Regions from separate parts of the Frankia sp. R43 genome, predicted to be linked through region 2. Evidence: riboswitches for the same ligand, from Rfam matches in the RefSeq annotation. Region 2 holds a riboswitch; each other region holds the start of a gene.

Region 1 (10,546 bases), on a different contig from region 2:
CGGGCGGGTGCTCATGGAGCACCTGCGGACCGTCGCCGAAGAGCGGGGCTGTAGCCGCGTGGAGTGGACGACGGATCAGGAGAACACCGAAGCTCAGACTTTCTACGACGCGTTGGGCGCGCACGTGCACGACGGCAAGGTGTTCTACCGGACACAGATTCCATCGTCGTAGCTGGCCTCGGCGCAGGCACCACCTCACCGATTTCGGGTGCGTGCGCGGGTGAGGCGACCGGAACGGTCAGCGACGGTCGAACTACACTGGCGCCTGTGAGCCTGGAGGCGGAAACCGCGTCAGCGGACAAGCTGAGGAACGCGATGGTCGACGGTCTGCGCCCGTGGGGCGCGGCTCTCAGCGGCCAGGTGGACGCGGCGATGCGGGCCGTGCCAAGGCACATGTTCGTGCCTGACGTCCCCTTGGAACGCGCCTATGGGCCCGACCCGGTGGTGACCCACCGCGACGGCGACGGAGTTCCGGTCAGCTCGGCCTCGGCGCCGGGCACGGTCGCGGGGATGCTGGAGAAGCTCGACGTCCGTCCGGGGCATCGGGTTCTGGAGATCGGCGCTGGCACCGGGTACAACGCGGCATTGCTCGCCCATCTGGTGGGTCCGGCTGGTTCTGTGACGACGATCGAGTACGACGAGGCTGTGGCGTCCGCGGCGCGCGCCGCGCTGAGCGGCATGGGTGCGGCCGTGACCGTGGTGCACGGCGACGGCATGCTCGGCGCGCCCGGAGGGCCGACGTTCGATCGGATCGTGGTCACCGCGGGCGCCTGGGATATCCCGAAGGCCTGGTGGGAGCAGCTCGCCGAGGACGGACGCCTCGTGGTGCCGCTGCGGATCCTCGGCCTGACCCGAACGGTCGTCTTCGAGCGCGCCGGAGCGGTTCTTCGGAGCCGATCGGTCATGGAGGACGGGTTCATGCCGATGCGTGGCGTCGGCGCCGTGCGCGAGCAGAACGTCCCGGTCGGGTCTGGCCCAGCCCTGGTGGTCCGGCTTGATGATGATCGCCCGGTGGATGCCTCGGCGCTGCAAGACGCGTTGGAGCATCCTGCGGCGGTGTACTGGACCGGGGTCGCCGTCCCGTGGGGCTGGACAGAGCATCTCGATTTCTGGCTGGCCACGCTGGAGGGCTTCTGCCGGCTCCTGGTGTCGCGGGCTGCGGTCGAGGATGGCCGGCTGATGGCACCGAAGGGACCGTGGGGAAGCATGGGTGTCGTCGAGGGCGGGACGCTGGCATATCTCACGACACGGCCGACTCCTGACAGCGACGCCGAAATGCCCAGCTACGAGATCGGCGCCTGTGGCTACGGCCCGCGGGCCGCTGAGCTGGCGGCGCGGCTCGCTGAGCGGGTCCGTGACTGGGACCGTGACGGTGGGCAGCGCGTCCGCTTGTGGATCGAGGCATACCTGGCTGACGCCGGACATCCAGAGCTGTCGGGCGTGCTGCTGGCGGTCGACAAGCGCGACAGCCGAGTTCTCGTCCGGCTCGCTGAGCCAGCGCCCGCTGCGGCCTGAAAAGGGAAGGCCGGCGGTTCGACCGCGCCCCTGCCCACCGTTTTGACCTGCGGAAATAGCGGGATTTGCCGATCGCCGGTTGATCGTTTTATGGCAACGAGTGTGGCAACGGAACCGTTTGATCTCGAAGATAGTCCGTTTGCGACCCCGGTTGACCTGCGAAAATGGCGGCGTTGACCATCCGCTTTCCGGGTGGGAGGTCACCAGGCTCGTGTCCACGGACGTTGCCAAAAGGCATGGGTCCCGTATGGCAACGGAGGTCGGCCGGCCCGGTCGCGTCGGCGCCATGACCTGCAACGATGGACAAGATCGGGACCGGTGGACCGTCCGCTTGTGCGGCGGACGGTCCACGAGGCGCTCTCCCCGTGGTGGCGCCTGCGCGGTTCCACGTTCGGCGCCGGGTTTCGAGTCGAGGACTCCGACGAGCCGATCAATGGCAACCAGGCCCCGCTGTCCCCTCGCCGATCAGCTTCCCAGGCCATGCGGTTGTTCCTGCGCAGGTGGTCGGGAGAGCCGGGAGGGTAACCAGGCTCAGATAGCGGCGGCATCGGTGCCCGGGCGGAGGCTCGTTTCACGAACCGGCGGTCAGCCGCTGGTGATTGATCGGGGTCGGCATGAGTCATGTGTCCGTTCGTGATCGCACCTCCGCATCGAGTCGCTCTCGGCGGTGGAGCCAGACCGCGTCCATGTCGGTCAGACACTCCCGTCGAAGGCGGATCCGTGCCTTCGAGTCAGACGATCAACGATTCGGCGGGTCTTCCTAACCGTGGCGGAAGCCGCTGCCGGTGCGGTCGAGCGGGTCGGGGTCGAGTCCGAGGTAGCGCCGGCGGAGGTGGTCCCAGGCGGCGAGGCGGGAGAAGTCCGGTGCGGAGCGCAGTTCCTGGGTGTCGGTGAGGAACGGGTTGGGGAGCAGGACGGTCATCATCTGCTCGCCGATGGCGTTGAACAGGCGCAGCCCCCAGGAGACGGGCGCCCCGTCCGGGCCGACGCGGCGGTAGAGCTCGGCGCGGGCGCAGCGGCGGATGCGGCCGAGTTCGGGGCCGCTGGCGGTGTGCTCGCCGATGCAGAGGTGGAAGTGCCAGGTGCCGAAGTCGACGGTGACGTACCCGTCATACATGACGATCTTCCGGGGTGGGTTCGGGGCGGCCACCTCCCAGGCGGCGCCTTGGACGATCACGCCGAAGCCGATCTGGCGCCAGTGGTCGGTGAAGACGTCCGTGATGATCGACAGGAGGGTGTCGGTGTCGGTGGGTAGGTCCCAGATGTGCAGGGTGCCGTTGCCCAGTTCGTCGACGGTGCGGTAGTCGGTGTCGGTGGCCATCTCCGGCTCCTTAGTGAGGCGTCCCGCGGAGTTCGAAGGTTCGGGTGGCGGGGTCGAAGCGCAGGTCGTCGTTGTCGAAGGTGGCGTTGACCGCACCTGTGCCGATCACCTCCTGCGGGCTGCCCGTGTGCAGGTTTCCCGCGCGGTCGAGGAGCCAGACCTGGTCGGCGACCCGCAGCGAGAGTTCCAGGTCGTGGGTGGAGACGACGACGGTGAGGTCGCGTTCGCGGGCGAGGCGGCGCAGGAGGGCGGTGACGGTGACGCGGCTCGGTGCGTCGAGGAAGGCGGTCGGTTCGTCGAGCAGGATGAGGGATGGTTCCTGCGCGAGTGCGCGGGCGATCATCACGCGCTGGCGTTCGCCGTCGGAGAGCTCGTCGGTGTCACGGTCGGCGAGGTGGGACGCGCTGACGGCGGTCAGGGCCCAGTCGACGATGGCGCGGTCGGCGGAGTCGAGGCGGCCGGTGGGGCCGGTGTGCGGGTGGCGGCCGAGGCCGACCAGGTCGGCGGCGGTGAGCAGGCCGATCTGGACGCGGTCGGTGAGGACGGTGCTGACGACTCGGGCCCGCTCGGCTCTGGAAAGCCGGCCGAGGTCGGAACCGTCTAACAGGACCCGCCCGCCGAAGGGCGGCTGCAGTCCGGCCAGGGTGCGTAGCAGGGTGGACTTGCCGACCCCGTTCGGCCCGAGCAGGACGGTCAGCGCGCCGCGGGGTGCGGTGGCGGTCAGACCGGCGAGAACAGGGCGCCGCGCGCGCCGGTGGCGGTAGCCGACCGCGAGTCCGTCCAGCCGTAGTTCCGAGCCCGGCCACGTGCTGGTGCCTGCCGGGTGGCCGCCGCCGGGGGCAGCAGTGCTTGGCAGGCCGCTGGGTCGGGGTTCGGAGGTGGCGTCGGGCCCGGGGGCGGCCGCGGCGCCTGGCCGAACCTGGTGGTCGGCGGGCATCAGGCGACCCCGGCGACGGCGGCGCGGGCCCGCAGCAGCACCGCGATGACGATGGGGGCGCCGATCAGGGCGGTGATGACGTTGATGGGCAGCACCTGGTCGGTGCCCGGCAGTTGGGAGCCGATCGAGCAGGCGAGGGAGAGTGCCGCTCCGGTAAGGATGGTGGCGGGGACGAGGACGCGGTGGTCGGCGGTGCCGAGCAGGCGGCGGGCGATGTGGGGTACGGCGATGCCGAGGAAGGCCACGGGCCCGCAGAACGCGGTGACCGACCCGGCGAGCAGAGAGGCGCCGAGGAGAGTGGCGGCGCGGACGCGGCGTAGCCGCAGGCCGAGGGTGCGGGCGTAGTTCTCGCCGAGCAGCAGCGCGTTGAGCGGCTTGACGGTCAGCAGCGCGACCAGCAGTCCTACCCCGACGATGGGCGCGAAGACCGCGAGGTCGCCGTTGGAGGTGCCGGCGAAGCTGCCCAGCGACCACATCCAGTACTGGATGGCGCGCTGTGGCGCCGTCCAGGTGAGCAGGAGGCTGACGAGGGAGCCGACGGCACTGTTCAGGATGACGCCGATGACGAGCAGGGTGACGACGGAGCGTACCCACTGGGCGAGGACGAGGGTCGCGCTGAGGACGAGGGCCGCGCCTGCGGCAGAGGCGACGACGATTCCGTACCGGCCGCTGCCGGCGGCGCTGGCGGTGAAGGTGCCGCCGGAGCCGCCGACGCCGGCGACGACGAGGGCGACACCGAGGCTGGCCCCGGAGCTGACACCGAGGGAGTAGGGGTCGGCTAGCGGGTTGCGGAACAGGGTCTGCATCTGCAGGCCGGCCACGCCGAGGGCGGCCCCGGCGAGTCCGGCGGTGAGCGCCCGCGGCAGCCGGATCTCCCGAACCACGACCGTCCACCGTGGATCGTGCGGGTCCCGCCCGGCGAGGACTCGCAGGGTTTCGTCGAGCGGGATGGAGACGGATCCGACCGCCAGCGCCAGCAGGAACATCCCGACCAGGGTTCCCAACATGGCGGCGAGGACGAGCAGGCCGCGCAACGGACGACGACCCGACCGGGCATCGCGCACCGCCCGGTCGGCCGACGGCACGGGGCCGCCCGGGCCGCCCGGGCCGCCCGGATCGCCCGGACGGTCCGGGCAGCGACCGTGGACGCGGGGGAGCGGCGCCGCCGGGACAGGGGCGGCGGCCGGGTCTCCCACTCGGGCGCGCGGGGCGGCGACCTGCTGGTTCGTCGTGCCCTGCGGGGCGGCGCCGAAGTCCGGCATCGCTATTTGATTTGCTGGTAGAAGGCGAAGGTGTGGTTGGGGAAGGCGTCGGGGTGGAGAATAGCGGCGAGGTCGCCGAGGACGAGGTCGGGCCGGGTGACGCCGCGTTCCCAGTAGTCGTTGCCTCCGCCGGCGCCGATGACGAGGTTGTTGCTCCAGACCTGGCCGTCGCGGAAGGCTGCGAACTGGCCGTAGCGGGCGTCCTCGGCGGTGATGTCGCCCCGCGTCTTCCACTCGCCGTCGGCGAGCCAGATTTTCGCGTCGCCTGACTTGGTGAAGACACTTTCGAAGTCGAGCTCGAGGCTGCCGGTGTCCTTCTCGCCTGACCAGGGGTAGCTGGCGCCGGCGTCGGCGAGCAGCTTGCCGACGTAGCTGCCTCCTGAGGGCATGTACCAGGTGCCCTGGTACATGGTGCCGATCAGCGTCGGGACCGGCTTGCTGTCGGGGACCTTGTCGACGATCGCGTCGTAGTCCGCCTCGATCTGGTCGAAGACCTTGCCGGCCTTCTCCTCGTCACCGGTGAACGCGGCCATGAACTTCACCCATTCGGCGCGCCCGAGCGGATCGCTCTCCAGCCATTCGGCGTTGGCGACGACGGGGATGCCGGCGTCGCGCAGCTTCTGATACGCGGGGTCGTCGGTGCCGCCGGTCATCAGGACGTCCGGCGCGGCGGTGACGACCTTCTCGGTGTCGAGCTGGCCGTTGCCGGCATATTCGACGACCTTGCCCGCGTCGATACGGCCGCGGATGTCCTTGTTGACCACGGAGGCGGCGCTGGAGACCCCGGTGAGGATCCCGGTGCGGTCGAGGTCGACCAGCAGCGGCAGGTGGGTGGTCGAGCCGGAGTAGAGGCTGTCGATCGGCGTCTCGATGCGCGGTGCGTCGGCGAGGTCGCCGGTGAGCTCCGGTTTGGGGGTGCCGCACCGGTACAGGACGTACGACTCGGGCTTTCCGTCCGGGTAGGGCTCCTTCACGGTGACGACCTGGTAGGCCTTCTCGTAGGTGATGGTGAAGTTCTTCGCGTGCTCGAGGGTGGAGCGCGTCGGGTAGTAGTCGGTGCCCTCGTCGAACGAGGTCACGCAACCTCGGGAGTCTGTGCCTGCACCCGCACCCGCGCCGGCGGTGGAGGGCGACGGATCGTCGTCGCCGCAGCCGGCCAGCAGAGCGGGGAGGAGAAGGAGGGTGGTACTCAGGGCCACCAGACGTGCGCGCATGCGAAGAAGGCCGCCTTCCAGCACCTCGTGGACGGATCGCATGCCGTGGCCGGTCTCCTGGCTGACGGGTGGTGCGTCACCGGCCGCCTTCCCAAGCGGCGACTCCGGCGCTCAGTGACTTCCCCGCCCGCAGGCGAGGACTGGCCGGTGACATCCCGATCACAGTGGCGAGGGCCGCTCCGGTTCCGCACCGGCTTCCCGAACACCACGGCGGGACGAACTGTACGAGAACGCCTGCTCATCTGCAAGGCAATGCAGATTTTTGGTCGAATGTGCTCGATGTCCTCCGTCGGGCCCGGACGGAGCCGTATCCTGCGCCCGCGCGGCACGTTTCCGGAGATCATTGGAGATCGCCGGGGAGGTCTGACGTGCTCGGACGCGCGGTCGGCGAATGTCCGGCGAGGGGGGGCGGGTGCGAGAATCGTCCCATGCACCGCTTGGACGCTCGGGCCGAGCACCGGATCATCGATCGTGACCGGGCGTGCGACGCGGTGGCCGCGATCGGGGACCGGGACGACGTCGCCCGCTGGGCCGGTGTCTTCGCGATGCTCGGTGAGCCGGGCCGGCTGGCGATCCTGCTCGCGATCCACCATGTCGGCCCGATCTCCGTGTCGGATCTCGCCGTCGCGGTCGGGATGAACGACGCGGCGGTCTCCCAGGCGCTGCGACTGCTGAGGCACCAGCAGGCCGTCGTCGCGGAGCGGGACGGCCGGGTGATCCGCTATCGGCTCGCGGATCCCGTCGTCGGCGAGCTGCTCACCCGGGTGCGCCCCGCTCCGCAGCTTCACCACGGTTCCGCTGCCGACGTCCACTGACCGCACGGTCCGGGGATCGCATGGTCGGCGGCTGGTCGGCACGTCGCGAAGGTCACAGCAGGCAGCCCACCTGCGCATCCGCGTTGACGTGCAGGTGACAGACCCCTACGCTTGCGGAACTCCAGGACAACGGTCGGAAGCCGGTGGAAATCCGGCACGGTCGCGCCACTGTGAACGGTGATCATCCTATCGATGGTGACCGTGAGTCAGGCCTGACGTTGTCCTGTCACCGGCTCGGGACGCGTCATCCAGGGAGGTCACGACATGGCCGTACGTCCAACTACCTGATCGAGACTCGTCGCTCCAGGCACGTCTCTCAGGAGCTGACCGGTTTCTGATCGAATTCCCGTAGCGGCGTCGCCCGGCACCGACACGGCTGGCCGGTGATCCGGCTCATTGGCCACGTATGTCGCGGACGCATTTCCTCTTCCTTCGGTGGTCGTCTTCGGCGTGGGAAGAGTGTTCTCCGGGCACCTCGGAAAGCGCTGTGAGTGCGATCTTCCAGTGCTTTCTCCTGCTGGTTTTACGTGCGTCCAACCGCCTTCCCGCATTCATCCATGCCGTGCGCCTGCGCGCTCGGAGACAGCTGAGGACCCCATGACCATGCGGCAGTCTCTGGCCCGGATCTTCCCTTCGCGGCCTGATCATCTCGAGGTGCCCACCGGCCGCCACCGCCACCGCCACCGCCGGAGGCGGAACGCGGCCGCGGTGGTGTTGGCTGCGTTCTCCCTGCTCTGCGCGGCGCTGGTGGGCTGCAGCCCCAGCCCGACCACCGGCGAGCCGGCCGCGGCGAGCGCTTCCCAGGCCGCCCGGCATGAGGTCGCGGTGGTCGACGACGCCGACCGCAAGGTCGAGATCACCGTTCCGGTGCGGCGGGTCGTCGCGTTCAACACGTTCAACGTCGAGTTCATTCGCGCGGTCGGCGCCTTCGACACGGTGGTCGGGCTCGACGGAGGTTCGGCGGGGGAGAACTACACGGGCTACTGGGGCGACTTCGACGTCACGAAGACCGCGGGCAAGGGCCAGGCCGAACCCAACTACGAGCAGCTGGCGACACTGAAGCCCGAAGTCGTCATCTTCCCCCGTAACGGAGCCTGGAAGGAAGCGGAAGGAAAGCTCGCGGCCTTCGGCATCAAGACCCTGGTCATCACCGGCTGGGACCAGAACGACCACATCTTCAACGTCGATCTGATCGGGAAGATCTTCGACCGGCAGGAGCAGGCGGCGAAGCTCAACGCCTTCTACACGAAATACCGCGACCTGCTGGCCGAGCGCCTCGCCGGTGTCACTCCCAAACGCGTCTACCTGGAGAACGACAAGGACTTCGCGTCGCCCGTTCCCGGTTCGGGCTGGCATGACATGGTCACGCTGGCCGGCGGCACGAACATCTTCGGTGACATCCGTTTCACCGACGCTGATTCGGCCCGGGGGTCGGTCCACCAGCTCGACATCGACCCCGAGGCCGTCCTCGACCGTGACCCGGAGCTGATCGTCCGCAACACCGGCGGCGGGTACGCCCTGGAGTCGGCGGGGGACCTGGCGGCGGAGCGCGCGAACCTGCTCGGCAGGGCCGGCTGGGACGGGATCACCGCCGTGCGCGACGGGCAGGTGTACGTCACCAGCTCCTTCCCGATGAACGCCTGCTCGAAGATCATCGGATCGCTCTACCTCGCGAGCTGGCTGCACCCGGACAAGATGGCCGGCGTCGACCCCGACGCCGTGATGAAGGAGTGGATCGAGACCTACCAGGGCGTCTCGCTGCCGGACCCGGCCGCCTACCGCCTGCATGCCAGCGCCTGACCACGGCGTGGCGATGACCAGCGAAGCTCCGACGGCCGGTTCCACCGATTCGGCGGGACCGGCCGAGCCGCCGGAAGACGACCCGTTTCGTCTCGCCGCTCGTCGAGCCCGCCGCAAGATTCTCATTCTGGCCGCCGGGGCCCTGCTGCTGGCGGTGACCAGCGTCGCGGCGGTCTCGGTCGGCGCGAGCGGGGTGTCGCTGCGCGACGTCGGCTGGGCGCTGTGGACGCGGGCCTTCGGGATCACCATCGCGGCCGACGACCTCGCCACCCAGACCGTGGTGTGGGAGCTGCGCCTGCCGCGCATCGGGCTGGCCGTGGTCGCGGGGGCGGGTCTGGCCATCGCCGGAGTCGTGCTGCAGGGCCTGCTGCGCAACCCGATGGTCAGCCCGTTCACCCTGGGCATCTCCTCGGCCGCGGCGTTCGGCGCGTCCGTGACGATCCTGTTCGGCGACTCGACCGGGCGCGGCGACGTCACGATGGTGGCCACCGCGCTCGCGGCGGCGCTGCTCTGCGCGGGCCTGCTGCTCGGCCTGTCCTGGCTGCGCGGCGCCTCGCCGGTCACCCTCATCCTGGTCGGGACGGCGCTGACCTACCTGTTCCAGGCGCTAACCTCGACGATGCAGTACATCGCCAGCGAGAACCAGCTGGCCGAGATCGTCCGGTGGAGCTTCGGCAGCGTCAACGCGGCGACCTGGGGCCAGGTCGCCGCGGTCGGGGTGCCGGTCGGTGTCGCGCTGGTGCTGCTGACCGGACAGGCCGCCAACCTCAACGCGATCGCGTTCGCCGGCGACGACGCCGCGCGCAGCCTGGGTGTGGACGTCACCCGCACCCGGCTGGTGTGCAGCCTGCTGGCGGTGATGCTGGCCGCGGTCATCGTCAGCTTCACCGGCGTGATCGGATTCGTGGGGCTGGTCGCCCCGCACATCGCCCGGCTGATCGTCGGGGCCGATCACCGCTTCCTGCTGCCGTTCGCCGCGATCGCCGGTGCCCTGCTGGTACTGGCCGCCGACACCGCCGGGCGCACCCTGTTCGCCCCGGCCGTCATCCCGGTCGGGATCGTCGTCGCCTTCCTCGGGGCGCCGCTGTTCATCAACCTCGTCCTGACCCGCCGCAGGCAGTTCCTGTGAGCGCCCCGGCTGCGAGCACACCGCCGGTGACCGCGCCGGAGCCCACCCTCGACATCCGCGGCGCGTGTTTCGCCTACGGGCGGCGGACGGTGCTCACCGACCTGGACCTCACCGTGGCCCGGGGGACCGTCGTCGGCCTGCTCGGCCCGAACGGCAGCGGGAAGTCCACCCTCATCCGGGGCGTCTGCCGCGTCCACCGCCCGAAGGCGGGAACGTTCCGGCTCGGCGGAACCGACCTGCACCGGCTGGCGCCGCGGGAGCTCGCCCGGATCGCCGCGTACGTCCCGCAGGGATCGCCCGGCCCGTTCGCCCTGACCGTCACCGAGGCCGTCATGCTCGGACGTACCCCGCACACCCGGCTGCGGCCATCGCGCGAGGACGCCCGCCACGTCCGCGAGGCGATGGAACTGCTGGACCTCACCGGCCTCGCGGACCGACATGTCGACGAGCTCTCCGGCGGCCAGGCACAGCGGGTCGTCATCGCCCGCGCCCTGGCCCAACAGCCCCGGGTGCTGCTGCTGGACGAGCCGACCAGCGCCCTCGACCTGCGCCA
Region 2 (10,546 bases):
GGGTGGAGACGCACGTCCGACAGCGGCTGCGGGAATCCGGCCGCCGCCTCGGTGTCCCGGGGCCGCGCCGGACGGCGGCGGCGCGGGCGGCGGCCGGCTGGCTGCGCGCGCTCGACGGCGCCGACAGGACGGATGACTCCGACGGCTCGGGCGGGACGGATGGGACCCACGGCACTCCGCGGTTTACGGCCACCGGCACCGCGGGCCGCGAGCTCGCCGCGAAGGTCGAGACGTGGCGGGCGGGCGGCGAATGGCCGTCCGCGCTGCGGGTGTGCTTCCGGCTGACCGAGCCGGGGGCGCTGTCGCGGGGATCCCCGGGCGACGACGACGCCTGGCGGGTCGACTTCCTGCTGCAGGCGGTCGACGACCCGGGCGTCCAGGTACCGGCGGGCCAGATCTGGCGGCGCCGTCCCACGGGGCCCGCCGGCCCCGCCGGGTGGACCACCGATGCCGAGGAGGCGCTGCTCGCCGGGCTCGGCCGGGCCGTCGCGGTCTGGCCGGACCTCGACCGGGCTCTGCGGGAGGCCCGGCCGGCGAGCCTCGATCTGGACCTGGCGCGGGCGCAGCGGTTCCTGGAGCTCACAGGTGCCCTGGAGCAGGAGGGCTTCGGGGTGCTGGTGCCGTCCTGGTGGGTGCGCCCGGCCCGGCCGACGGCCCGCCTCACCGTCCGCGCGGTGGACCCGGTGACGCCGATCCTGCGGGACGTCACGACGGATCTCGCGCGGATCGTCGACTACCGCTGGGCCGTCAGCCTCGGCGGTGTCGAGCTGAGCCGCGTGGAGCTCGAACGTCTCGCGAAGGCCAGGGCCGGCCTCGTGCGGCTGCGCGGCAGGTGGACCCGGGTGGACCCGGGCCAGCTCGCCGACCTGGACCTGGCCCGCCAGACGGGCGGCGGCCGGATGACCGTCGGCGACGTTCTCGCCCACGCGGGTCTCGGCCCCGACCAGGGCGGCGCGGACCAGGCCGGCGCGGATGTCGAGGTGGTGGCGGACGGCTGGCTCGGCGCGCTGCTCGCCGGCCCGGACGGCCCGCCGGGCGGACCTCGGCCGGGTGACGGATCCGGGGCGGCGGTGTCGCGGACGGAACCCGTCGAACCACCGGCTGGGCTGGGAGTGCGGCTGCGTCCCTACCAGGTGCAGGGACTGGCCTGGCTCACGCTGCTGGACCGGCTCGGCCTCGGCGCGGTCCTCGCCGACGACATGGGCCTGGGCAAGACCATCCAGGTGCTCGCCCTGGAGCTGCGAGCCCGGGCCGCCGCCCGCCGCGGGGCGACCCTCGTCGTCTGCCCGACCTCGGTGTTGGGAAACTGGCGGCGCGAGGCGGCGCGGATCGCTCCCGGTCTGACCGTTCACGCCCATCACGCGGCCGTCCCGCAGGACGGCCCGGGTGTCGCCGAGGCCGCGTCCGGGCATGACCTCGTCCTCACCACCTATCCACGGCTCGTCCGCGACATCGCGGCGTTCCGCGCGGTCGCCTGGGAGCGGCTCGTCCTCGACGAGGCGCAGCAGATCAAGAACGCGGCGACCGCGCAGGCCCGCGCCGTCCGCCAGCTGACCGCCCGGCACCGGATCGCGCTGACCGGGACGCCGGTCGAGAACCGCCTCGGCGACCTGTGGTCGATCATGCACGCGGTGAACCCGGGCCTGCTCGGCTCCGCCGCCGCGTTCCGCGCCCGCTACGCGGTGCCGATCGAGCGGTACGCCGACCCGGAGGCGACCGCCCGGCTGCGCCGACGGATCCACCCGGTCGTGCTGCGCCGGGTGAAGACCGACCCGGCGGTGCTGCGCGACCTGCCGTCCAAGGTGGAACTGCGCCAGCTGTGCACCCTGACCCCGGAGCAGGCCTCGCTGTACCGGGCGGTCGTCGACGACATGATGGAGCGGCTGCGGGACCCGTCCGCCACCGTGCGGCGGGGCGGCGTGGTGCTGGCCGCGATGACCCGGCTCAAGCAGGTCTGCAACCACCCGGCCCACCTGCTCGGCGACTCCTCGGCGCTGCCCGGCCGCTCCGGGAAGCTCGCCCGGCTGGAAGATCTGCTCACCGGCATCGTCGCGGACGGCGAGCGCGCGCTGTGCTTCACCCAGTTCGCCCGGTTCGGGGCGATGCTCGCACCGCACCTGTCCGCCCGGCTCGGGGTGGAGGTGTCGTTCCTGCACGGCGGCCTGCGCGCCGCCGAGCGCGACGCCCTGGTCGAACGCTTCCAGACCAGCTCCGGGCCCGGGGTCTTCCTCCTCTCGCTGAAAGCCGGCGGCAACGGCATCAACCTGACCACGGCGAACCACGTCATCCACATCGACCGGTGGTGGAACCCGGCGGCCCAGGCGCAGGCCACCGACCGCGCCCATCGCATCGGGCAGCGTCGCGACGTGTGGGTCCGCACCCTGCTGTGCATGGGCACCCTGGAGGAGAGGATCGACCGCATCCTCACCGACAAGGCCGCGCTGGCCCGCACCGTCGTCGGCGGCGGGGAGAGCTGGCTGGCCACGCTCTCCACCGACGAGCTGCGGGACCTCGTCACCCTCGCCCCCGACGCCGTCGATGGCTGAGCCGCCCACCCGCGGCCAGCCGGACCGGGGCCGGGACCGGGACCGGGAGCGGAGCCGCCGGGCCTGGTGGTCCGCACGGTTCCTCGAGCTGATCGAGGGCATGACCCTGCCCGAGCCGCTGCGCGCCGGCCGTGCCCTGGCCCGCACCGAGGCGGTCCTGACCGTGCGGCGCACCGGCAACCTCGTCGTCGCCCTGGTCCGGGACCGCGGCGAGGACCTGCACAAGCCCCGGCTTGCCGTCCGGACCTTCGGCGACGACGCCTGGAGCCAGGCCGCGGGCGCACTGGCCGCCCAGGCCCGGTACGCCGCCGCGCTGCTGGCCGGCTCCCTGCCCGCGGACATCGAGGACACGTTCGCCGCCCGCGGGCTCACCCTGTTCCCGCAGCGCGCCGACGACCTGGCGATGGACTGCACCTGCACCGACTGGCAGCGGCCGTGCGCCCACCTCGTCGCGGCCTGCCACCAGCTCGCCGAAACGATCGACACCGACCCGTTCACCCTGCTCGCCCTGCGCGGCCGGGAACGCGACGCGCTGCTCACCGAGATCCGGCACCTGCGCCCACGCTCCCCCGCCCCCGCGACCGGCGACGTCCAGCCGGCCACGGCGCCGCCGACCGACCCGGCCGGGTTCTGGACGTCTCCGGATCCTCAACGGACGGCTCCGGACCCGGCCAGCTGGACGTCGCCGGGCTCCGAAGGCCGCCGCGAAGGCACGGCTGACCGGAGCGGGCCCACGGGACGTCCCGACATCCTGCTGGACCTGTGCGGGCCGCTGGTCGTGGAACCGTTCGGCGATCTGCGCGAGGTGCTGCGCCCGGCCTACCGGATCCTCACCACGCCCCGGGCGTCACCCGCTACGACCCCGCCCGCCGTGTCTCGGGCAGACGGGGCCGGATCTCGGGCACGCCGCGGTGGCGGCTGACCTCCACCGGCAGGCCGTAGACCTGCTCCAGGACGTCGGCGCGGTAGACGTCGGCCGGTGCTCCGGTGGTCAGGACGCGGCCGCCGTGCAACAGGGCGACCTGGTGGCAGAAGCGCGCCGCGAGGTTCAGGTCGTGAATGGCCATCAGCACATGGAGGTCGCGCTCGGCGGCCAGGGTGTGCACGAGGTGCAGGGTCTCGACCTGGTGGCGCAGGTCGAGGGCGCTGGTCGGCTCGTCCAGGAGCAGCACCCGGGGCTGCTGGGCGAGGGCGCGGGCGATGACGACCCGCTGTGCCTGGCCGCCGGAGAGCTCGTCGACATGCCGGTCCGCGAGGGCGGTGAGGTCCAGCAGCTCCATCGCCTCGCGGACGTGGCGGGCGTCCTCGCGTGACGGCCGCAGCCGGGTGTGCGGGGTACGGCCGAGCATGACGGCCTCGGTGACGGTCAGGGCGAACGGGCCGGGCGAGCCCTGCGGGACGTACGCGGTGATCCGGGCGAGCTCCCGCGGCACCAGCCGGTGCAAGTCAGTGTCACCGAGCCGGAACGTTCCCGCCTTCGGCCGGTGGACGCGGCAGATGCCCCGGATGAGGGTGGACTTCCCGCTGCCGTTCGGGCCGAGCAGGCCGACGACGGTTCCCCGGGCCACGGTGAGGTCCAGGTCGGTGAGCACCATCCGGCGCCCGTAGGCGAAACACGCGCCGCGGATGTCGAGGGTGGGCTCCGGCGCGGTCACCGGCGGTGTGCTCGCAGCCGGGGCGCTCACAGGAACTGCCTGCGGCGGGTCAGGACGAGGTTGATGAACAGCGGCGCCCCGAGGAAGGCGACGACGATCCCGACCGGGATGACGGCCGGGGCGAACAGGGTGCGCCCGGCGGTGTCGGCGGCCAGTACCAGCAGGGCACCGGCGATCGCGGCGAACGGCAGCAGGAAGCGGTGATCGGCCCCGACGATCAGCCGGGCGATGTGCGGGGCGACCAGCCCCACGAATCCGATCACGCCGGTGAAGCTGACGATGACCGCGGCCAGCATCACCGCCAGCAGGCTGCACACCAGCCGGGTGCGGGTGACGTCCACACCCAGGCTGCGCGCGGCGTCGTCGCCGGCGAACGCGATCGCGTTGAGGTTGGCGGCCTGTCCGGTCAGCAGCACCAGCGCGACACCGACCGGCACCCCGACCGCGGCGACCTGGCCCCAGGTCGCCGCGTTGACGCTGCCGAAGCTCCACCGGACGATCTCGGCCAGCTGGTTCTCGCTGGCGATGTACTGCATCGTCGAGGTGAGCGCCTGGAACAGGTAGGTCAGCGCCGTCCCGACCAGGATGAGGGTGACCGGCGAGGCGCCGCGCAGCCAGGACAGGCCGAGCAGCAGGCCCGCGCAGAGCAGATCGTCTGCATCGCCTTGCAGATGATGCAGGCGTTCTCGTACAGTTCGTCGCGCCGTGGTGTTCGGGAAGCCGGTGTGGAACCGGCGCGGCCCTCGCCACTGTTATCGGGATGTCACCGGCCAGTCCCCGCCCGTCGGGGAGTCACTGAGCGTCGGAATCGTCGCCTGGGAAGGCGGCCGGTGTCGCACCACCCGTCAGCCAGGAGACCGGCCACGGCACCCCCGCGAATCCGTCCACGAGGTGCTGGAAGGCGGCTTCACTCCGCATGCGCGCACGTCTGGTGGCCCTGAGCGCCACTCTCCTTCTCATCCCCGCACTGCTGGCGGGCTGCGGCGACGACGATCCGTCGCCGGCCGCCGCCGACGCGGGCACGGACGCCCGTGGCTGCGTCAGTTCGTTCGACGAGAACACCGACTACTTCCCGGTGCATTCGACGCTGGAGTACGCGAAGAACTTCACGATCACCTACGAGAAGGCCTACCAGGTCGTCACGGTGAAGGAGCCGTACCCGGACGGCAAGCCCGAGTCGTACGTGCTGTACCGGTGCGGCACCCCGAAGCCGGAGCTCACCGGTGACCTGGCCGACGCACCGCGCATCGAGACCCCGATCACCAGCCTCTACTCCGGCTCGACGACCCACCTGCCGCTGCTGGCCGACCTGGGCCGGCTCGACGTCCTCACCGGGGTGGCGACCGGCACCTATGTGATCAACAAGGAGGTGCGCGGCCTCGTCGACGCGGGCAAGGTCGTCGAGTACGCCAGCAACGGCCAGATCGACACCGAGCGGGTCGTCACCGGGGCGCCGGACGTGCTGATGACCGACGGGTACGACGTCCCCGAGTTCCAGAAGCTGCGTGACGCCGGCGTTCCCGTCGTCGCCAACGCCGAATGGCTCGAGGGCGACCCGCTGGGGCGCGCCGAATGGGTGAAGTTCATGGCGGCGTTCACCGGCGACGAGGAGAAGGCCACCAAGGTCTTCGACAGGATCGAGACCGACTACGACGCGATCGCCGCCAAGGTCCCGGACGAGAAGGCGGTGCCGGTGCTGGTCGGCAGCATGTACCAGGGCACCTGGTACATGCCCTCGGGTGGCAGCTACGTCGCCAAGCTGCTCGCCGACGCCGGCGCCAGCTACCCCTGGGCCGACTCGACGGACGCCGGCAGCCTCGAGCTCGACTTCGAGACCGTCTTCACCAAGGCCGGCAGCGCGAAGATCTGGCTCGCCGACGGCGAGTGGAGGAAACTGGGCGACATCACCGCCGAGGACGCGCGCTACGGCCAGCTCACGGCCGTCCGCGACGGCCAGGTGTGGGACAACAACCTCGTCACCAACACCGACGGCGGCAACGACTACCGGGAGCGCGGCGTGGCCCGGCCCGATCTCGTCCTCGGTGACCTCGCCGCCATCCTGCACCCGGACGCCTTCCCGAACCACACGTTCGCCTTCTACCAGCAGCTGAAGTAGTGACGGCGCTGTTCAGAGCGGCCGCGGAGGCGTCCACCAACCCGGTGGCGCCTCCCGGCCCGGCCCCCACACCACCACCCGTGGTGGCAGCACCAGCGGTCGCCTCCGCGTCATCGGAGGCACCGGTGCCCGCGGTGGCGCCGGCGACCTCGCTGGCATCCGCGAACCGGGCCGCCGCCGGCAGCCAGGGTGCCAGCGGCAGTCCGAGTGCCAGCGGCAGTCCGGGTGCCGTCGGACGGCGTCGGGCCCGTGCCGCGGTCGTCCTCGGCGGGCTCGTCGCCGGCCTGGTCGCGATGTTCCTGCTGGCCCTGGCGGTCGGCTCGGTCTCCATCCCGCTCGACGAGACCCTGCGGGTGCTCGTCGGAAGCGAACCGCACGACCACCGGTGGACGATCGTCATCCGCGAGATCCGGCTGCCTCGGGCGCTCACCGCCGCACTCGCCGGGGCGGCGCTCGGCGTGGCCGGACTGCAGATGCAGACCCTGTTCCGCAATCCGCTCGCCGACCCCTACTCCCTCGGCGTCAGCTCCGGGGCCAGCTTCGGGGTCGCCGCCGTCGTCGCCGGGGTCGGCGGCTCCGCCGGAGTGTTCACCGCCGGTGTCGCCGGCAGCGGCCGGTTCGGGGTGGTCGTCGCCGCGGCGGTCGGTGCCGCCGCCGTCCTCGGTGCCGTGCTCGTGCTCGCCCAGTGGGTGCGGTCCGTCGTCACCCTGCTCGTCATCGGCGTCATCCTGAACAGCGCCGTCAGCTCACTGGTCAGCCTGCTGCTCACCTGGACGGCGCCGGAGCGGGCCGTCCAGTACTGGATCTGGTCGCTGGGCAGCTTCTCCGGGACGTCCAACAGCGATCTCGCCGTCTTCACGCCCATCGTGGGTGTCGGGCTCGGCGTCGCACTGCTGACCGTCAAACCGCTCAACGCGCTGCTGCTCGGCGAGAACTACGCCCGCACCCTCGGCCTGCGGCTGCGCCGGGTCCGCGTGGTCACCCTCGTCGGCGCGTCGGTGCTCGCCGGCTCGGTGACCGCGTTCTGCGGGCCCGTCGCCTTCCTCGGCATCGCCGTGCCGCACATCGCCCGCCGCCTGCTCGGCAGCGCCGACCACCGGCTGCTCGTCCCGGCGACGCTGCTCACCGGCGCGCTGGTCGCGCTGGCCTGCTCGATCGCCGCGCAGCTGCCCGGTACCGACCAGGTGCTGCCGATCAACGTCGTCACCTCGCTGCTCGGTGCTCCGATCGTGATCGCGGTGCTGCTGCGGGCCCGCGCCGCCGCGGCGGGGGCCGCCTGATGCCCGCCGCCGCTCCGGTGCCACCGGTGCCACCCGAGACGCCAGGCCCACCCGAGACGCCAGGCCCACTCGAGACGCCGGGGACGCCCGGGACGCCGGGGCTGGCAGGAACACCCGGGCTGTGCCTGGACGGGCTCGCGGTCGGCTACCGCCGCCGCCGAGCGCGCCACCGGGTCCTCGACGGCCTGACCGCGACCGCACCCCGCGGGCAGCTCACCGTGCTGCTCGGCCCGAACGGCATCGGCAAGTCCACCCTGCTGCGCACCCTCGCCGGCCTGCAGCCGGCACTGGCCGGGCGGGCCCTGCTCGACGGATCGGACCTCAACCGGCTCAGCGGAGCCGAACGGGCCCGGAAGGTCAGCACCGTGCTCACCGACCGCGTCCAGGTCGGGCTGCTCACCGCCGCCGACCTCGTCGGCCTCGGCCGCCACCCACACACCGGCCCTACCGGCCGGCTCGCCGACACCGACCGGGCCGTCGTCGGCTGGGCCCTGGCCGCCGTCGGCGCGTCCCAGCTCGCCACCCGCGACGCCGACGAGCTCTCCGACGGCGAACGCCAACGGGTGATGATCGCCCGCGCACTCGCGCAGGAACCGTCACTGATCCTGCTCGACGAGCCGACCGCGTTCCTCGACGCGCCGAGCCGGGTCACCGTCACCGCGCTGATGCGCCGCCTCGCCCGCGAACGCGACCTCGCCGTCGTCGTCTCCACCCACGACCTGGAACTGTCGCTGCGGGTCGCCGACCAGGTCTGGCTCCTCGACCGCGCCGGCAACCTCCACACCGGCAGCCCGCGGGAGGTCATCGGCTCCGGCGCGGTCAACACCACCTTCGACGGCGACGACCTGCGTTTCGACCCCACCACCCGGACCTTCGAGCTCCACGGCGACGCGGCGCGGTGGGACGAGGCGACGCGCTGAGCGTGCCCACGATGGCCGCGGAAGCCGCGCCCACCAGGTGCCACGCCCGCCACAGGTGCCGTCAGAGAATCTCCTCCCGCACCGCGACGAAGCACGATTCCCGGACGAGGTCGTCCTCGTTGCGGTCGAGGTTCTCGGCGAACCAGGCCATCCGCCGGCGGATGCCGTCGAGGTCGTCGAAGTAGACCTCGTTCACCGCGTCGTACGGCCATTCGGCCTCGGCGCCTGCCTCGGCACCGGCACCGGCACCGGCACCTACGGTCAGCAGGGGATGGTTCTGGATGTAGGCGAGCCCGCGGACCTCGGCGGGAATCGGCACCACGCCGACGGTGCCGGCGCGACTGCGCCACCGGTCGAAGAACTGCGCGAGGGTCAGATCGGTGGCACGGCGGGCCAGCGCCATCTGTTTGAGGCCCGGGCCTCCGTCCTGACGCTGCCGCTGTATCCATTCGTCGCCGCGCATCACATGCTCGTGTGCCACCACGACGCCGGTGGACTCCAGCTCCACCGCCTCGCCCAGCAGGGCGTTCGCGGCCGCGCCCTCGGGCGAGGCCGACCAGGCCTCGAACCGCAGCAGGTGCTCCTCGTCCGCGAACCACTGCAGCCCGACACCGTCGTGCGGCGCCTCGGGGGTGACCTCGGCCAGCACGGTGCCGGCCGCCAGGCGCAGCGGTCGAGCCGGCGGCGGGGCTGTCGCCGCGGCGCCGACGGCGGCACGCCAGGCGGCGGCGAACCGGTCCGACGCGCACGCCCGGGTGACGAACAGGAACCGTTTGATCACATGATCTCCTCTGTCGTCCCGCTCCGTCGCGTCCACCCGTCGCCGGTATCTTCGGGCAGGTGGTGGCGGGCAGTCCGGCGAAAGCGCGAACCGGCGTCCCGAGCCGACAAAGTAGGAAACGTGTGACACGGTAATCCCCAGGAGCGGAGGATTCCGGCCGTCAGGGCGCCTGAGACAGAATCCCGAACTTCGGGAAGCCCTTGCGACCAGACAAGAGTTGAGGATAGCGGTCGTTGGCACGACCAGAATCCCATGATCTTCGAGCGGCGACGTCGGGCCGCGCCTCGGGAAGCCGTTGCGACCAGACAAGAGTCGAGGATAGTGGCCGTTGGGACGACCAAGATCCCATGATCTTCGAGCGGCGGCGGCCTCAGCCGCACCCTCGGCACTATTGATCTTGGTGGGCGTGATTTCGCGACGGACACCCGGACCCGGACGACCAGAATCCTTTGCTCTTCGAGCCGCCGCGGGTGCGGCTACGGCAGCTACCGCCGGGTACGGCCACGGCGATATCGTCGCCAGGTGTCGATTGCTGTTGGCCCAGGTGGGCGCGCTCCCGATGTCCCGGACGCGGTGCCCCGGCGGTCGGTGCTGCTGATCGGAATGGGCGTCGGTGACCCGGAGTCGCTCACCTACGAGGCCGGTCGGGCGCTGGCCGGTGTGGACGTCCTGTTCACGGTCGACAAGGGTGCCGCGAAGGCCGACCTCAACGCGCTGCGGGGCGAGATCTGCGCCCGGTATGCCCGGCCCGGCCTGCGTCTCGTCGAGCTGGCCGAGCCGGAACGCGACCGGGCGCCCGACGACTACGCGGCCGAGGTGCGCCGCTGGCATGCCGCCCGCGCCGAGGTGTGGGCGCGGGCGCTGCTGGCGGAGCTCGCCGACGGCGACCGGGGCGCGTTCCTGGTGTGGGGCGACCCGGCGCTCTACGACAGCTCGCTGCGGATCCTCGACGACGTCCGCTCGCGCGGGCTGGTGGACGTCGACGTGACGGTGATCCCCGGCATCTCCAGTGTGCAGGCGCTGGCCGCCCGGCACCGGATCGCGCTGAACAGCATCGGCGGGGCGGTCCACCTCACCACCGGCCGGCGGCTCACCGCCGAGGTGGCGGGCCAGGACTCGGTCGTCGTGCTGCTCGACGGCGCGGCGGCCTGGCGGGACATCCCCGACACCAACCAGTGGGACATCTACTGGGGTGCCTACCTGGGCGGGCCCGACGAGATCGCGATCGCCGGCCCGCTCGCCGAGGTC
Region 3 (10,546 bases), on a different contig from region 2:
CAAGTACGCGGAAGGAATCGCCGGCCGGCGTTTCTACGCGGGTTGTGACAACGTCGACCGGATCGAATCCCTCGGCGCCGGCTACGCCCGGGAGCTGTTCGGCGCCGACCACGCCTACATCCAGCCGCACTCGGGTGCGGACGCCAACATCGTCGCGTTCCTCGCGATCCTGGCCGAGCGGGTCGAGTCGCGCCTGCTGGAGAAGTTCGCCCACAAGAACGCCGCCGAGTTCACCCCCACGGAATGGGGCCAGCTGCGAGCGGAACTGCACGAACAGCGGCTGCTCGGGATGGACTACTACTCCGGCGGCCACCTCACCCACGGCTATCGGCTCAACGTCTCCTCGCGGCTTTTCGACGCCCACCAGTACACCGTGGACCGCGAGACCAAACTCATCGACCTCGACGCGCTCCACCGCCAGCTGCACGAGGTCAGGCCGCTCATCCTGCTCGCCGGCTACAGCGCCTACTCGCGGCTCATCGACTTCGCCCGGCTGCGCGAGATGGCCGACGAGGTCGGCGCGGTGCTGATGGTCGACATGGCGCACTTCTCCGGGCTCGTCGCGGGCAAGGTGTTCACCGGCGACCACAACCCGGTGGCCCACGCGCACGTGGTGACCAGTACGACCCACAAGACCCTGCGCGGCCCGAGGGGTGGCTTCGTCCTCAGCACCGCCGAGTTCGCGGACGCGGTCGACAAGGGCTGCCCCTCGATTCTCGGCGGCCCGCTGCCGCATGTGATGGCGGCGAAGACCGTCGCCTTCCGCGAGGCGTTGGAGCCGGCCTTCGCCGACTACGCCGCGCGGATCGTCGAGAACGCCCGCCGGCTCGCGGAGCGGCTGGTGGAGCAGGGCCTGCCGGTGCTGACCGGCGGAACGGACAACCACCTCATCGTCGCCGACCTGACCACCTTCGGTCTCAGCGGCCGCCAGGCGGAGGCCGCGCTGCGGTCGATCGGCCTGACCCTCAACCGCAACGCCCTTCCCTTCGACCCCAACGGGCCGTGGTACACCACCGGGCTGCGGCTCGGCACCGCCGCGATCACCACGCTCGGCATGGGCGCCGACGAGGTGGACGAGATCGCCGACGTCGTCATCTCGACCCTGCGGGCCACCAAGGTCAGAGGAGTGGAGGGCACGGGGCGGCCGAGCAGGGCGCAGTTCGAGATCGAGGCGGGCGCCGCCCAGGCCGCACGAGCACGCGTCGCGGACCTGCTGTCCCGCTTCCCGGTGTATCCGGAGATCGATCTCGACGCGGCCGGCTGGCCGGCCGGGAATGTGACCGAGAACTGACTCGTCACGGTCAGGAAGCGGATTCATCCTGACCGGAACCGACGAAACACGACCACCCGCCCGGTCACGGTCCTGACCGAGCGGGTGCTCTCGTTGTCGACGACGGCTGGGCGAGATCAGGGCGGAGACATGCGCTGACGTCGGGGAATCAGCGGCGCGTGCGTCGCCGCTTGTTGACCCGGCGAGTCGCCTCACCGGTGGGACGGTTGGTGAGAAGCGTGAGAAGTCTCCGCCGAGGGCAGTCGAGCTCGGTCGCCGAGCATTCGGCACCGGGGCATTCCGGGCACGCCGGCAGCTGGAGCACGTGAAGCATCAGATCATCGAGACAGGCATCGAGAAGTTCCACGCGGTGCCGTAGTTCGTGCATTCGGGCGGACTGGGCGCCGAGCTGCCTGTGGTGGGCGCGCAGCTGTTCGTAGACGGCCGCTTCAAGGAGCACCATTTCGGTGCCGTCGATCTCGACCTGGAGCGGTTCGGGATGCTTACCCATCAGCCTCACCCATCCCGCATAAGACCAGCTCACATCTTCACATATGTTCTGCTGTGCAGGCGTGGCTCCGGTCGGCGATGTGGGCGATACCGCTCGGTCAGGTGATCGATGCGGTCCGGTGCGGCGCCGAGGTGTGGGGGCGGAGCGTTCTCGGTGCCCGGCCCCCACACCCGCGCGAGCGGGATAAGGCGGTCAGACCTGTGTGCGCACCTGACGGGCCGCGGCGACCAGGTTGGTGAGGGTCTCGCGTACCTCGGGGTAGCCGCGGGTCTTCAGCCCACAGTCGGGGTTGACCCACAGCCGCCGAGCCGGGAACACGTCGGTCGCGACCCGCAGGTGCTCGGTGATCTCCGCGACCGAGGGCACCCGCGGGGAGTGGATATCCCAGACGCCCGGGCCGACCTCGTTGGGGTAGTCGGCGCGGGCGAGGTCGGCGACGATCGCCATCTTCGAGCGGGCGGCTTCCAGGCTGATGACGTCGGCGTCCATATCGATGATGGCTTGGAGCACGTCGCCGAACTCGGCGTAGCACATGTGGGTGTGGATCTGGGTCTCGTCACGCACGCCGGAGGTGCTCAGCCGGAAGGACTCGACCGCCCACGCCAGGTAGTCGGCCCGGTCGGCGTTCCGCAGCGGCAGCGTCTCGCGCAGCGCGGGCTCGTCGACCTGGATCACCCGGATCCCGGCGGCCTCCAGATCGGTCACCTCGTCGCGCAGGGCGAGCGCGACCTGCCGCGCGGTGTCGGCCCGCGGCTGGTCGTCGCGGACGAACGACCAGGCCAGCATGGTGACCGGGCCGGTGAGCATTCCCTTCACCGGCTTGTCGGTGAGGCTCTGGGCGTAAGTGGCCCACTCGACGGTCATCGGCTTCGGGCGGGAGACATCGCCCAGGATGATCGGCGGGCGGACGTAGCGGGAGCCGTAGGACTGCACCCAGCCGTCGGTCGTCGCGAGGTAGCCGTCGAGCTGCTCGGCGAAGTACTGGACCATGTCGTTGCGCTCGGGCTCGCCGTGGACGAGGACGTCCAGGCCGAACTCCTCCTGCTCGGCGATCACGTCCCGGATCTCGTCGCGCATCGCGGCGAGGTAGCTGTCCGGGTTCAGGGTGCCGGCGCGCAGCGCGGCCCGTGCCTGGCGCAGGCCCGGGGTCTGCGGGAACGACCCGATGGTGGTCGTGGGCAGCAGGGGCAGGTTCAGCTGCTCGGACTGGATCTGGTCGCGCTTTCCGTAGGGGCTGGCCCGGTGCAGGTCCGCGTCGGTGACGGCGGCGGCCCGGTGCCGCACGGCGTCGACCCGTACCAGCGGTGACGCGGCGCGCGCGGCGAGCCGCTCGGCACGGGCGTTCACGGCGTCGGCGACGGCCGCGCGGCCGGCGGTCAGACCGCGGGTGAGGGTGACGATCTCGTCGAGTTTCTGCCGGGCGAACGCGAGCCAGCCGGCGATCTCCGGGTCCAGGTCACGCTCGAGAGCGACATCGAGCGGCACGTGCAGCAGCGAGCAGGACGCCGAGACGTCGACCCGCCCGGCCAGGCCCCGCAGGCTCTCCAGGGTGTCAAGGGCGGCGGCTAGGTCGGCGGCCCAGATGTTGTGACCGTTGACCACACCGGCGACCAGGCGTTTGCCTCCGAGGCCGCCGGCCGCGGTGAGGGCGGCCAGGTTCGCCGCCGCCGGGCCGACGAAGTCGAGCGCGACGCCGTCGAGGTCACTGTCACGCAGCACTGGCAGCGCGTCACCGACCCGGTCGAAGTAGGTGGCGAGCAGCAGCTTCGGCCGGTCCACCACGGCGGTCAGGGTGGCGTACGCGCCGCGCAGCGCGTCGAGGACGACCGCGGGCTGGTCCTGGACCAGGGCCGGCTCGTCGAGCTGGACCCACTCCGCGCCCGCGGCGCGCAGGCGCTGGAGCAGGTCGGCGTACAGCGGCACGATCCGGTCCAGCAGCGACAGCGGCTCGAAGCCCTCGCCGGCGTCCGCCGCGGGCTTCGCCAGCAGCAGGAAGGTCACCGGGCCGACCAGTACCGGGCGGGTGATCACACCGGCATCCCTGGCCTCGGCGAACTCACGCAGCGGCTTGTCCGGGTCCAGAGCGAAGGCGGTGTCCGGGCCGAGTTCGGGCACCAGGTAGTGGTAGTTGGTGTCGAACCACTTCGTCATCTCCAGGGGCTCGACCTGGTCGTTGCCGCGAGCCATGGCGAAGTAGCGGTCCAGCCGGCCCTGGGGGGTGCTCACGTCCGGGACCGTCTCGCGGTGCCGCGGTGGGATCGCGCCGAGCAGGACGGCGGCGTCCAGCACATGGTCGTAGAGGGAGAAGTCGTTGCTCGGGATCTCCTCGATCCCGGCGGCGCGCAGTAGCTCCACCCGCTCTCGGCGCAGCTGGCGGGTCGTCGCCAGCAGCCGCTCCGGGTCGCTGGTGTCTGCCCAGTACGCCTCGGTGGCCTTCTTGAGCTCCCGGTTGCTTCCTTGCCGGGGATAGCCGTACACCGTCGCGAGGCTGGTCGGACTGGTCGTGCTCATGGGCTCTCCTTCGCGAGTCCACTCACCTCGCGACAGGCGCCGACACGGCACCGACACCCCCGCGCCGGCCTCCGGAAAACGCGGACCAGCAGGTGTGCCGACGGCGCGGACCCGCCCACGAGGTCACAGCCAAGCGCCCCGCGGTCGCGGGCACGCACAGCGGGCAGGTCTTCGGACTCGCGGGCTCTACCGGCCCATCCGGACCGGGATTCCTACTGGCCGTCGCTTCCCAAACCCGGCCCCAGCCGACTCATCACCAGCCAGGACGGTGCGGGTTCAGTGCTCTCAGGCCACACCCTGATGGGGCATGGCATCGGACGGCGTTCGTTCCCACTCACCGCTGCGGGGCAGCCCCGGATTCACACCGGGTTCCCTCTCACGTCTCCCACCGGCACCGCGCCCTGCGGGAACGGTGCCAATGGTCGAACCAGCTGTGTGCATGAGCCTAGCAATGCCGCGCGAGCGACTCACCGAGAGCACGACGTTGTCCTGGGACACGATCGCGGACGTCGGATGAGGCCGTGGTATGAGTGAGACGGCGCCCCGTATGATCGTGGCTGCGGTGGGTTCGTCCTCCCGTGCCGGTCGACGCGGGCGTGCCGCAGTAACCAGCGTGTCCGTTCGTCGGTTTCCTGCGGCGATGTGTCGGCTGGCCAGTGAGGACGTCGTAAGAGGGAACCCGGTGTGAATCCGGGGCTGCCCCGCAGCGGTGAGTGGGAACGAACGCTGCCAGTAGCACTGGGTGGGTACTCCGCCCGGGAAGCGGTGGCCAGTAGGTTCGCCGGTCAGTCGGCCGGTGGGCGCCCACGAGTCCGAAGACCTGCCCCCGCCCGCGCGCCGCCGGTGCGCGGAGGTCCGTGGCCTCGCGGGTGGGCCGGTGGCCGACGGTGTGTCGCGGGCTGTGGCCGCGGCCGAACGGGCGAGCCTGCCCGCCGCGCGGCGGGTTACGGCGAGGGTTGTGTGGGCCTCCCTGGCCTGTCAGCAGGCGACCCTGCGATCCCGGTCCGGCCGCCGAGTGCCCGCCGCCTCGCTGTCGCCGCTCCTGCCGCGTGCTGTCATTGGCCAGGGTGCGCCTCGGCGAGGGATGGAACCATGGCGGCTCGCGACGTCGACGACATCGGCGCGGTCAGCACGACTGTTCTCGGGTATCCACGCATCGGACGGGCCGGTGAGCTCAAGGCCGCGACCGAGGCGTACTGCGCCGGCCGTATCGATGCGACGGAGCTGGAGCTCCGGGCCGCGCAGCTGCGGGCCGGCGTCTGGGCGGAACTCGCCGGCGCCGGGCTGGACGAGGTGCCGTCCAACACGTTCTCCTTCTACGACCAGGTGCTGGACACCGCCGTGTTGTTCGACGCGGTCCCCGACCGGTATCGCCAGGCCGCCCTCGCCGGCGGGGTGAACTCACGGAGTTCCGCGGACCTGGACATCTACTTCACGATGGCACGGGGCGGCGGAGGCCTGCCGGCGCTGGGCACGGCGAACTGGTTCACGACCAGCTACCGCCATGTCGTGCCCGAGCTCGACCAGGGCACCAGGTTCCGGCTGGCCGGACGTAAGCCGTTGCGCGAGTTCACCGAGGCCCGAAGAGATCTCGGTCTGATCACCCGCCCGGTTCTCCTCGGCCCGTTGACCTTTCTCCTGGTGGCCAGAGCCTCGACCGTGGCGCTGGCCGGCTTCACACCGCTCGACCTGCTCGACGACCTCGTCGCCGCCTACGTGGAGCTGCTGGGTCGGCTGGCCGAGGCGGGCGCGGTGTGGGTGCAGCTCGACGAACCCGCACTGGCCCGGGACCTGTCCGAGGCCGAACTGGCTGGGCTGCGCCGCGCCTACCGGTCGCTCGCGGCCATGCCATCGCGGCCGAAGCTGTTCGTCTCCACCTGCTTCGGTGAGATCGGCGCGGCGCTGCCCGTTCTGGCCTCCGTGGGTGTCGACGCGATCGGGCTGGACTTCGTGGCCGGCCCCGGCAACCTCGTCGCGCTCGCCGGCATCGGTGGCATCGGCGCGACCACCATTGTCGCGGGTCTCGTCGACGGCCGGAACGTGTGGCGCACCGACCTGCGGGCGGCGCTGGCGACCTGCGTCCCGCTGCTGGGGCTCGCTGGCGACCTGGTGGTGAGCTCATCCTGCTCGCTGCGCCATGTGCCGCTTGACCTCACCCTGGAACGGGGGCTGGACGCCCGGCTGATCGACCGGATGGCGTTCGCCCGACAGAAGGTCGACGAGATCGTGCTACTCGGCCGGGCGCTGCGCGAGGACCTGCCCGCAGTGGCCGAGCAGCTCGCCGACGCGGACGCGCGCCGCGCCGCCGTGCCGGAAGGTCTCGTCGACGAGGCGGTGCGGGCCCGTGTGCTGTCGATCCACAGCGGGGAGCTGACGGTCGCCCGGGCGGAGCCCGAGGTGCGGGCCGCCGCCCAGGCGGGGAAGCTGGGACTGCCGGTTCTGCCCACGACAGCCGGATCCTTTCGACCGGATGGCGCCATCGGAGCACCGCGTTCCTCCTGGTGTGGCGGCACTGCCGGCGAGAGCATCCACGTCCAGGCGATGGCGGCCGAGATCGACCGGCTGATCGCGTTACAGGAGGACATCGGCCTGGATGTGCTCGTCCACGGAGAGCTGGAGCCGGACGACCTGGTCCGTGTTCTCGCCGAGCGGCTCACCGGCTACGCGACGACCGACCACGGTTGGGTGCAGTCCGACGGCATGCGGTATGTCCGACCGCCGATCCTGTTCGGTGACGTGGCGCGGCCTGGGCCGATGACGGTGCGCTGGGCCTCCTACGCACAGGCCCGCACGAGCAGGCCGGTGAAGGCGATCCTGCCCGGGCCCGTGACGATGCTCGCCTCGTCGTTCGTGCGCGAGGACCAGGCGATCGCCGACACCGCCCGCCAGCTCGCGCTGGTGCTGCGCGACGAGATCGATGATCTGCAGGTTGCCGACATCCGGATCATTCAGATCGACGAGCCCGGAGTCCCTGTGCTGACACCGCTGCGGCGCGGAAGCTGGAAGGAGTACCTGAGATGGACGACCGAAACGTTCCGGCTGGCGACCTCCGCGGCGGACGCCGGAACGCAGATCCATACGCGCCTGTGCTGCTCCGAGCCCGGTGACGTCGTCAGCCTGATCGAGGAGCTCGACGCCGATGTCGCCTGCGTCGAGGCGGCTGGCGCCGGCGCGTGGACCGACCTGGTCGCGGACCTCCGGCGGTCGGGATACCGCCGGGCGCTCGATGCCGGGGTGGGCGACAGGCGGGTGCCCCGGGCACCGACCGTCCAGGAGATCGAGGAGGCGTTGCGCCTGCGGCTGGCGGCGATCGAGCCCGCCCTGCTGTGGGTGAGCCCCGGATGGGGAACGACGACCCGGGACGAAGGCGAGATCGAGATCGCCCTGCGCAACATGGTCGCCGCGACCCGCCGGATCCGCGGAACGCTGCCGAGGACCTCCGGGCAGGGCTGATCCGCGCTGACGACGGCCCGACCGCCTGGCGGGTGAGAACGGTGTGGGCCCGGTGTGGCGAACCGCCGGGCCCACACCGTTGTGGGAGCTGCCTGTGCCTGGTTCAGGCCGGAGCGGCGGAGTCGCCGAGTTGGTGTTCTGCGATCGGTGTGGCACCCTCCGCTTTCCGGGAGGCGGGTGCCGGGGCGGCGGAGAGCCGCTCGGCGAGCTGGCCGAACACGAGTCCGATCGTCGCCCACATAATCATCTGTGCGATCAGGGAATAGAGCCGGAACTTGAAAAGGACATCCGCGGGGAATCCCGGATAGACGATCGTTCCGTCCGGTGCCTCCAGCGGCTGCGGAGTCTCGGTCGCGAAGTTGCCGTACTCCGCTCGGTTGGCCCCGAGATGACCGAGGGCGGGCAGGGCCGCCATCGCGATGCCGGTCAACACGACGAAACCCAGTGCGGCCAACAGCACCGCCCCCCACGCCCCGAAACGGGGCGCCAGCCGATAAGCGGCCACGGACGCGAGGACAAGGGCGACCAGGGACACCGCCACCATGGCCACGTACACGCCGCTGCGGGCGCCAATCGTGTCCTCATGGCCGATCGCGGGCGGATTGGCCGGGTACTTCACAAAGGGAACCAGGTAGAGCGCGACGAATCCGGCACCGGCGAGAAGGGCGGCGAGGACCCGGGGCCGGATCTGCGGGAACCGGCGGGAGACGATCAGGTAGGCGACGACGAACAGGCCGGCCATCGCGACACCGAACAGGACCATGCCGGTGGCGATGCCGATGTTGCGTTGCACCGTCCGGGTGAAGATCTCGGCCTCCGCGGCGGGAACAGCCAGCCCCGCGGCCTTGTCCAGAGCCTCCTGCGCGGCATCACGGCCCGACTCGTAGTCGATCGCCTTCTGGATGAACGGCTCGGCGAAGATCCGCGCGAAAACGAAGGCCAGCAGCCCGCCGAGAAGCCCCGTGCCGAGCGCGCGGTAGATGAAACGCTGCTCCATGATCAGTGACCCCCTCAGTGGCAGGGGAAGCCGATGAAATGGCGGGCGTCGTGGACGAGTTCATGAATGTGATGGTCATGCCCGAACACGGAGGTGGCTCCCTGGTCCACACCGATGAAGTAGTAGAGCAGGAGCGAGAGAGCGGTGATACCGAACAGCCACAGGGTGCGAGCGGTAAGTGGCAGAGGAATGGAACGATGCCGTGTCTGCGCGGCGGGTGTGACCATGGTGGCGCCCTTCTGGGAAAACTGCGTCCCGGGAAACAGCGGATCGTTCACTCTGGGTCTGACTCCCGGCCCGACCGTCGTCGCTTCCCGAACGGGCCGATCACAGTGGCGCAACCGTGCCGGATTCCCGCCGGCTTCCAGGGGTGAACCACTGAAGTATTGGCCTGTCCGGGAAGGCTGTCAACGGCCGGCCGCGGATGACTAATACGACACTCCGGCCTGGTAGACGGCCAGGCACCCCGGGGATCTCATGGCGAGCGTGGCCGGGCTCCGACCCGACCTCCTCGATCGGCGTGACGTGGCCGTGCCCGCCCGGCTCCACCCGCCGTCCCCGATGCTTCCGCTCATGCCGCGTCGTCGTACGGCGCTTCCAGAGAGCGGCGTTCGGCTGCGCCGGGTCCGGTGCCATAGGCTCGCGGGCATGTCCGGACAGTCACTGTTCCCTCTCCTGGAGCCACTGCTCCCACGGGTCCGGAAACCGGTTCAGTACGTGGGTGGTGAGGGAAACTCGGTCGTCAGACCGTGGGACGACACCGCCGTCCGCTGGTGCCTGATGTACCCGGACGCCTATGAGGTCGGCATTCCGAACCAGGGTGTGCAGATCCTCTACGAGATCCTCAACGAGCAGCCGGACGTCCTGGCCGAGCGCACGTACTCGGTCTGGCCGGACCTCGAGGCGCTCATGCGTGAGCACGGCATCCCTCAGTTCACCGTCGACGGCCATCGGGCGGTAGGCGATTTCGACGTGCTGGGTGTCAGTTTCGCCACGGAACTCGGCTACACGAACCTGCTGACCGCGCTGGATCTCGCCGGCATCCCACTGCGTGCCGCCCAGCGTGGCGACGCGGCGCCGATCGTCGTCGCAGGGGGGCATGCGGCCTTCAACCCGGAGCCGGTCGCCGAGTTTCTTGACGCTGTGGTCATGGGCGACGGTGAGCAGGCCGTCCTGCGGATCACCGACGTCACCCGGGTGTGGAAGGCCGAGGGCTCGCCCGGTGGGCGCGGTGAGCTGCTGCTCCGGCTGGCCCGCCTCGGCCTGGTCTACGTGCCGGCGTTCTTCGACGTGACCTATCGGCCGGACGGCAGGATCGCCGCCGTGACGCCCACCCGGGACGACATCCCGGCCCGCCCGTCCAAGCACACGCTGACGGATCTCGACTCCTGGCCGTATCCGAAGGCCCCGCTGGTACCGCTCGCGGAGTCCGTGCACGAGCGGATGAGCGTGGAGATCTTCCGCGGCTGCACCCGTGGATGTCGCTTCTGCCAGGCGGGTATGATCACCCGGCCGGTCCGGGAGCGCAACATCGCGACGGTCGGGGCGATGGTCGACGCCGGTCTTGCGGCCTCCGGCTTCTCCGAGGTCGGCCTGCTGTCGTTGTCCAGCGCGGACCACAGCGAGATAGGCGAGATCGCCAAGGCGCTGGCCGACCGCTACGAGGGCACGAACACGTCACTGAGCCTGCCCTCGACCCGGGTGGACGCCTTCAACGTGACGCTGGCCAACGAGTTCTCCCGCAACGGTCGGCGCAGCGGCCTCACCTTCGCCCCCGAGGGTGGTTCGGAGCGTCTGCGCAAGG

Evidence for each region. Region 2 has a riboswitch for cobalamin ahead of ACG83_RS20275 (ABC transporter substrate-binding protein). Riboswitches for the same ligand answer to the same signal wherever they lie in the genome.
Region 1: it holds a riboswitch for cobalamin, as region 2 does, so the genes downstream of both, ACG83_RS08605 (ABC transporter substrate-binding protein) here and ACG83_RS20275 (ABC transporter substrate-binding protein) in region 2, are expected to answer to the same signal.
Region 3: it holds a riboswitch for cobalamin, as region 2 does, so the genes downstream of both, metE (5-methyltetrahydropteroyltriglutamate--homocysteine S-methyltransferase) here and ACG83_RS20275 (ABC transporter substrate-binding protein) in region 2, are expected to answer to the same signal.

What each region holds. Positions count from the first base shown of each region.
Region 1 covers NZ_LFCW01000002.1:228,666-239,211, forward strand. Annotated here, with positions in the region: gene ACG83_RS08570 (GNAT family N-acetyltransferase) at 1-172, shown strand, start outside; gene fxlM (methyltransferase, FxLD system) at 268-1,515, shown strand; gene ACG83_RS08580 (hypothetical protein) at 2,276-2,836, opposite strand; gene ACG83_RS08585 (ABC transporter ATP-binding protein) at 2,847-3,773, opposite strand; gene ACG83_RS08590 (iron ABC transporter permease) at 3,773-4,780, opposite strand; gene ACG83_RS08595 (ABC transporter substrate-binding protein) at 5,038-6,291, opposite strand; cobalamin riboswitch at 6,279-6,474, opposite strand; gene ACG83_RS08600 (metalloregulator ArsR/SmtB family transcription factor) at 6,678-7,064, shown strand; cobalamin riboswitch at 7,140-7,295, shown strand; gene ACG83_RS08605 (ABC transporter substrate-binding protein) at 7,668-8,864, shown strand; gene ACG83_RS08610 (iron ABC transporter permease) at 8,878-9,993, shown strand; gene ACG83_RS08615 (ABC transporter ATP-binding protein) at 9,990-10,546, shown strand, end outside.
Region 2 covers NZ_LFCW01000004.1:703,556-714,101, forward strand. Annotated here, with positions in the region: gene ACG83_RS20255 (DEAD/DEAH box helicase) at 1-2,546, shown strand, start outside; gene ACG83_RS20260 (hypothetical protein) at 2,539-3,468, shown strand; gene ACG83_RS20265 (ABC transporter ATP-binding protein) at 3,401-4,231, opposite strand; gene ACG83_RS20270 (FecCD family ABC transporter permease) at 4,228-4,881, opposite strand; cobalamin riboswitch at 4,891-5,082, shown strand; gene ACG83_RS20275 (ABC transporter substrate-binding protein) at 5,118-6,317, shown strand; gene ACG83_RS20280 (iron ABC transporter permease) at 6,317-7,597, shown strand; gene ACG83_RS20285 (ABC transporter ATP-binding protein) at 7,624-8,517, shown strand; gene ACG83_RS20290 (EthD domain-containing protein) at 8,579-9,298, opposite strand; gene cobF (precorrin-6A synthase (deacetylating)) at 9,902-10,546, shown strand, end outside.
Region 3 covers NZ_LFCW01000002.1:241,228-251,773, forward strand. Annotated here, with positions in the region: gene ACG83_RS08625 (glycine hydroxymethyltransferase) at 1-1,291, shown strand, start outside; gene ACG83_RS08630 (hypothetical protein) at 1,440-1,781, opposite strand; gene metE (5-methyltetrahydropteroyltriglutamate--homocysteine S-methyltransferase) at 1,974-4,292, opposite strand; cobalamin riboswitch at 4,458-4,669, opposite strand; cobalamin riboswitch at 4,922-5,135, shown strand; gene metE (5-methyltetrahydropteroyltriglutamate--homocysteine S-methyltransferase) at 5,385-7,745, shown strand; gene ACG83_RS08645 (CbtA family protein) at 7,849-8,742, opposite strand; gene ACG83_RS08650 (CbtB-domain containing protein) at 8,757-8,969, opposite strand; gene ACG83_RS08655 (TIGR03960 family B12-binding radical SAM protein) at 9,391-10,546, shown strand, end outside.